2 regions of the Solibacillus sp. FSL W8-0372 genome follow, and region 2 is predicted to be linked to the other one. Evidence: riboswitches for the same ligand, from Rfam matches in the RefSeq annotation. Region 2 holds a riboswitch; the other holds the start of a gene.
What was found. Region 2 has a riboswitch for FMN ahead of ribE (riboflavin synthase). Riboswitches for the same ligand answer to the same signal wherever they lie in the genome.
Positions count from the first base shown of each region.

Region 1: another riboswitch for FMN. It lies ahead of MKY13_RS05670 (ECF transporter S component); the one in region 2 lies ahead of ribE (riboflavin synthase).

Region 1 covers NZ_CP150204.1:1,174,500-1,177,926, reverse strand. The annotation lists gene brnQ (branched-chain amino acid transport system II carrier protein) at 1-489, opposite strand, end outside; gene MKY13_RS05670 (ECF transporter S component) at 713-1,288, opposite strand; FMN riboswitch at 1,532-1,705, opposite strand; gene MKY13_RS05665 (hypothetical protein) at 1,814-3,031, opposite strand; gene sigX (RNA polymerase sigma factor SigX) at 3,028-3,427, opposite strand, start outside.
Region 2 covers NZ_CP150204.1:1,974,761-1,978,187, forward strand. The annotation lists gene MKY13_RS09770 (spore coat protein) at 1-171, opposite strand, end outside; gene ribE (6,7-dimethyl-8-ribityllumazine synthase) at 334-798, opposite strand; gene ribB (3,4-dihydroxy-2-butanone-4-phosphate synthase) at 814-1,425, opposite strand; gene ribE (riboflavin synthase) at 1,440-2,075, opposite strand; FMN riboswitch at 2,197-2,330, opposite strand; FMN riboswitch at 2,431-2,565, opposite strand; gene MKY13_RS09790 (transglutaminase-like domain-containing protein) at 2,766-3,427, shown strand, end outside.

The DNA of each region.
Region 1 (3,427 bases), 800 kb from region 2:
AAACAGAAAAACTAAAAATGCCGGCGTTAAATATTTGCCGATAATATCCATAATTTTCGCTGGATTTAATGAAAAGTAAAATACGATAGCAAAAAATACAAAACTAAACACTGCAAGCCATAATGTAATTTGTGATGGATCGATGAAAGGTTCGAAACCAACTACAAAAGGCACCGTAGCAGTACGAGGAATGGCAAAAAACGGTCCAATCGTTAAATACAATGCCAACGCAAATAGCAAACCAAATACCGGGTGTACTTTACTTGCTAAATCACGCAATCCATTGCTTCCAGATAAACCAATTGCAAGAATACCTAAAAACGGCAGCCCTATTGCCGTTACTAAAAAACCAATTAATGCAAGCCAATAATTCGTACCTGCTAATTGTCCCATTTGAATCGGGAAGATTAAATTTCCTGCACCAAAAAACATACCAAACAGCATTGTGCCAATAACTGCGTATGTTGAAAATGGTATTTTTTTCTCCATCGTCATCTCTCCTAAAGAAGTCATATCATGTTGGTCTTTTGACGAAATAGCCCGATTTTTCACAACAATGTACATTATGATAACAGTGAATTACTTTGAATTCAATAGCAATAATTATTCCCATATAACTTTATATACATATCCTAACAATCTTCTAGCAAATAAAAAGGAGTTATGTCATAAAATTAATTGTACATGACATAACTCCTCACTGTTTATTAAGTTAAGCTAAATATTGTCTGCGCTGTTGTTCAATCCATACACGCATTGAACGATAAATCATTGTCACGACAACTAGCATCATAATTCCTTTAACAATATTAAATGGTAAAATACCTAAAACTATCGTTTCATACATATCATATTCAAACCCTAGTAAATAAGTATACATCGGCAAGAACGCTACGTAGTTTAATATAGCCATCCCCAACGACATTACAACTGTTGAAACGACTAAGCCTGAAATCAACCCTTTTGCGGAAGGGAATTTTTTATAAATATAGTAAGCTGGTAAAATGAATAATACGCCTGTTGCAAAGTTTGCCATATGACCAACCGGAATTCCTTCTGGCGCCCCTGTATAAATCCAATCAAGTACATTCTTTACTAATTCAACAAGAATGCCCGCGACAGGTCCCATCGTAATCGCCGCAATTAATGCAGGAACATCACTAAAATCAATCTGCAAAAATACAGGAAACCAAGGTAATGGGAAGTTCAATAACATTAAAATGAACGAAATCCCACTTAGCATTGCGATAGTTACAAATGACCGTAACTTCAAAGTTCTCTTTTGCATAGAAATCTCTCCTCTTTGCTGATTCCATCTCGCAAGAAGAAAGGACGTATCAAATCATTCATGAAAAAACCCTTATGCAAAAAAGAGCATAAGGGAGAAATAGGCACACTTAAATAAAAGTCTACTCATGCCTTTGTAGTAACTTCCCTTAAATTTATGTATACGAAAGATATTTCGCTCATAATTAAGGAAATTATTAACGGTACTACAAAGCACGACATTTTCATAAAATGACGACCGTACCTTCACCTTCTCCCATCCAGACTATACTGTCGGCTTTGGAATTTCACCAAATCCTGCACACAAAAGTGGCTCGCGGGCTCGAAAAGTTTTCTGTAACGTCCTCCAATTAAATGGTCAGAGGTTACAACTTTAATTACCGCCGGTCGGGAATTACACCCTGCCCCGAAGATGAATCAATATGAAATTATGCAACAAAATACTTGTTACAATTTCTATTATATATATAAAAACGGAATTGTAAAGACCATTGCTTACAATTCCGAGTAAATTTATTTGAATTGATTAAAAATTATAGAACAATATATTTCCCGAAACTGGCTTCTCTAAAGGTTTCGTAAAGTCAAAGCCACTCCAATTTTCTTGCACAATTTGTTCAAATTTAATTTGCTTATCAAAACTTGAAGCCGTTAATAATAACCCTTCGATCATACGCATCACTTGAGCGGGATCATATTGTTCCAAATCAAGCGCTTGGTCGAATGTTACTGTTACAATATCCCCTTTATCTTCTACTGTTAACGAAACTCCAGGTAAAATGACTGTACGATATATATCATTGGCTTCGGTTGTCATATTATTTATCGCATCCGTTACGTTTGGGAAGGTCATTCGGAAGTTAGGACTTAAATAAACTGCCCCATCCCTCATTTGATACATAAAATAATTATATTGTGTTTGTTCACTTTTCAATGGTATTGACTGTCCCATTTCACCAACATGATCAAAATAAGCGATTTTTCCATTAGCATCTTCAATTTGTACTTCTTCATACGAATTGCCAAATGTATCTACAAGGGAACCGAAATAATTCGATAATGTAGCCGAACTTGTGTCATATCCGTGGTCCTCGGGTAATGTGTGAATAAGTTTATTTCCTTCTTCACGCAATTCGCCTTTTAACGGATGATACTCATTAAATCCAAGCATTTGCTCATCCAGCAATGGACTAAACGTTTTATAAAGCTCCAATGCTGTCGGTTTATCCGTGCCAAGCTTATCAACAACAACTTCATTAGGAATTAAAATACTCACAGGAACACTTTCTGCATCGTCCCCAGCAAGACCAATTTTGAATAAGGTCACGCCTTCAAGCTGGCTTTCATAAATTAAAGTTTGTTGACCTTGTGTATCCATTGAAAAATTAGAAATTGTCGCGGATTCACTTTTTGAAGTTGCATCTCCAGCCCTACTCATTTTGGCACTTTCTTCCGATTCTGTAGTCGCCATATCAAATGTATTTTCCATAGAGATAGACTGATCATTTCCTAAAAACTGTGCACCAATCAAAACTATAATAAATAAGGAAGCGATAGATACTAGAAGCGGCGCCCAGCGAATCCCTTTTTGCGTAGGCTGTTGTATTTGAGGCGGCTCTTCACTAAATGCTCCTTCATCCTTTAAACGATTAAATATTTCATCCTTTGTTCGATGATCGGTTACTTTTGGGGCCTGTTTTAGAAGTTGCTCCAGGTTCTCCTCATCCCAACGCTCCTTTTTCATAATGAATTCGCCTCCTTTCCATCTTGAGCTTCCAATAACTGTCTTAAATTTTTTAATGCCCGGTGCTGCGTCGTTTTTACTTTACCTGTGGTCCATCCTAATATATCAGCCGTTTCCTGTATCGAAAGTTCCTGAAGATAGCGCATAATAATCACCATTTTCTGATCCCCCGAGCATCGTTCCAATGCTAGCAGTAATCGGCTTAGTTCATCGTTTAGTTCCATTGACTGTTCTGGTGAAGGGACAGAGCTTACAAGCTGCTCTGTTTCCCAATCAAATGCGGTAAATGCATGCTTATCCCGAACCTGTTTCTTTCTGAAATAGTCAATTGCCACATTTTTTGCAATTGAGAAAAGCCACGTTTTTTCAGAGCTTTTTCCTTCAAAGCGTTCATAC
Region 2 (3,427 bases):
TTTAATTGCTTTTACTGAAAGCTCCAAATCCTCTTCAAGAATTTCTTTTAACTTTTTGTCCTGTACAAGATCAACAAACAATTTCCCTTTTGTCACACAATTCGTTTTAAAAATCAGTAATTCATGGACTTCAAGTTGCTCATGTAAAGCTAGTTCCTTTTTAGCGGCCATTATAATACCTCCTCTTTCATAAAGTGTTCACAGTTATTTACCCAACTTACATAAAAATAATCACTATGGATTGATGAAGCTATGTAAGAAATGTATAAAAGAAAAAAGGGCTTTTCGAAAATTTGAATGAATCTTTTCCGAAAAGCCCTTTTATTTATGAAACTAAAACATCTTATTTAAATTCGCCATTTCTATAGCAGACATTGCACTGTCATATCCTTTATTCCCCGCTTTTGTCCCTGCGCGTTCAATTGCCTGCTCGATATTTTCAGTTGTGACAATTCCGAAAATAACCGGTACCCCAGTATCCAAACCCGCTTTGGCAATGCCTTTAGCTGCTTCATTGCATACGTAATCATAATGTGTTGTTGATCCGCGAATGACTGTACCTAACCCGATTACTGCATCATACTTATTGGCTTCTGCCATTTTCTTTGCGATAAAGGGTACTTCAAATGCCCCTGGTACCCAGGCAGTATCAATATTATCTTCATTTACACCGTGTCTTTTTAATCCATCAATTGCACCGCTTAATAATTTATCATTAATAAATTCATTGAACCGGCCGACAACGATTCCGATTTTTAAATCTGTACCTACTAATTGTGCTTCAAATGTTTTACCCATTTTATCTGCTCCTTCTTATACAACCATTGTGTTTATTTTTATATATTGAACTAAATCTTCTATCGTAATAAATTTCAGCTGATGTTTTAGTGCGAGTTTTTCAAGCTGTGGCATCCGCGCCATTGAACCATCTTCATTCATAATTTCGCAGATGACCGCCACTTCCATCGACCCGCATAATTTTGCAAGATCTACCCCTGCCTCTGTATGACCACAGCGCTCTATTACGCCTCCTTGTTTTGCAATGAGCGGAAAAACATGTCCAGGACGGTGGAAATCTTCCGGCTTCGCTGCTGGATCAAGTAATGCCAATATCGTTGCTGAACGTTCAAATGCACTGATTCCTGTCGTTGTGTGAATATGATCGATACTAATCGTAAAAGCCGTTTGATATGTATCTGTATTACTTTGGACCATTGGATGAAGACATAGTTTTTCAGCGATGGCTGGAGATATAGGTGTACATATTAACCCTCTCCCATGAAGGGCCATAAAGTTAATATTTTCCGGTGTTGCAAATTCCCCCAGCACGAGAAAGTCACCCTCGTTTTCTCGATTTTCATCATCGGCAACAATAATAATTTCACCATTTTTTAATGCTTGAATTGCTTCATCAATCGTATTCATCTTTTTCCACTCCTTTAAAACCCTGTACGTTGCAGAAAATCCTGTGTAATCGTACTTGCCGTTTGATTTTGTAAATGCTTTTTCACATATTTCCCGATCAAATCTGTTTCAATATTCACAACATCCCCGGCCTTTTTATAGCCCAACACAGTTTGTTCGTATGTATGAGGGATTAAGGAAATGGTAACGAGTGTATCTGTCATATTAAAAATCGTTAAGCTTATGCCATCGACTGTAATAGAACCTCTTTCGATACACTGTGCAATTAAATTACGGTCCATCGCTAAATCTACATAAACCGCGTTTGCAACTGGTCTTTTCCGCTGTATGATTGCGACACCATCAACATGGCCAGATACAATATGTCCGCCAAAACGGCCGTTCGCCAGCATTGCCCGTTCCAAATTGACATGCATGCCTACAGTCAATTGTTGCATACTTGTTGCTTTAACAGTTTCAGGCATCACATCCGCCAAAAATGAATTGGACGTAAATTGTTTCACCGTTAAACAAACTCCATTCACCGCAATGCTGTCCCCGAGCTTTACATCTTCTAAAATTTTACTTGCGCGAATGGCTAATTCCATCGTTTGTGTGGACTGACTAATCTGCTCCACAGTTCCTAACTCTTCAATAATTCCTGTAAACATCCTACTCACCTCTTTTTAAAAGTAAAAAAAGAACCCCGATTGAATTCGGAGTTCGATGAGAGGAAAATTTAGCAGCATCAAATAAGCCTTTTGACTACATTTTTCAAAAAACTGATGATATTGCTTCCTTCTCCCATCCAGACTATACTGTCGGCTTTGGACTCGCACCAAATCCTGCACACAAAAGTGGCTCACGGGCTTAGAGATTTACTCATCACCGTCGATTGGGAATTTCACCCGACCCCGAAGGAAATTCATATAAAATGATCAATAAAAAAATCCCGTCACGTAGGTGCGACGGGAAAAGTGTATAGCAAAAAAGCACATTTTAAATCAAATTTTCAAAAATGCGTTGCTATTCCTTCTCCTATCCAGACTATACTGTCGGCTTTGGACTTGCACCAAATCCTGCACGCAAAAAGCGGCTCACGGGCTTAGAGTTAAACTCATCACCGTCGATTGGGAATTTCACCCGACCCCGAAGGAAATTATTTTATTTGAAAATTATTGTAACATAGATTATTTAGAATACTAATAGTCATTTCGGACCTTCTTGCTTCCATAACTATCATTCCATTTACCTCTACTAACTTGCTATTCCGTTAATTAAAATGAAACTTTTAAGGTGAGCATCCGTATATAAAAATATCCAGAATTTTTTAAAAACTAGGAAAAGAAAAGGTGTCTATAATGAAAAACATTGTCAATATAGCATATTCGTATCATAACTCAAATAAAGGTATAACAAGGATATGGACTACTTTACCGATGGATCATCCTGACGTGATTTGTACTCATTCTCCTGAAGAAAAAGTAATTGATGACGGGAACAATGAACTCTTTTATTTTACTTTAAAAGAAAATGAACAGTTTCAAATGAATTATTCCATCGATACGTATAAACAAAACGAACAAAAAATACTTACGAATAAAGAAAAGGCATTTTATTTACGCAGCGGCACACTTGTTGTTGTGGATGAACAGATGAGGAATCTAGCACATGAAATAACGGCTGGCGCTGTATCGACAATGGAAAAAGCGAAGGCAATTTTCCATTATGTAGTCAATCATTTTAAATATATGTACCCGCCTAAGGGGAGAGGCATCAAGTCTTTTTTAGAGGCGAAGCAAGGTGATTGTGGCGAGTATGCTTTTATGTTTTCTTCCCTTTGCCGTTCTATTGGTATCCCGTGCCGATCCCTTGTAGGCAGTTGGGCAAACAGCAAGATGAATGCACATGTGTGGAACGAATTTTTTGACGAACAAACGGGCTGGATTCCGGTTGATTGCAGCATGGCCTATATTCAAAAGAAGAAAAAAACTCAATTTTTATTCAGTAATGTTCGAACATT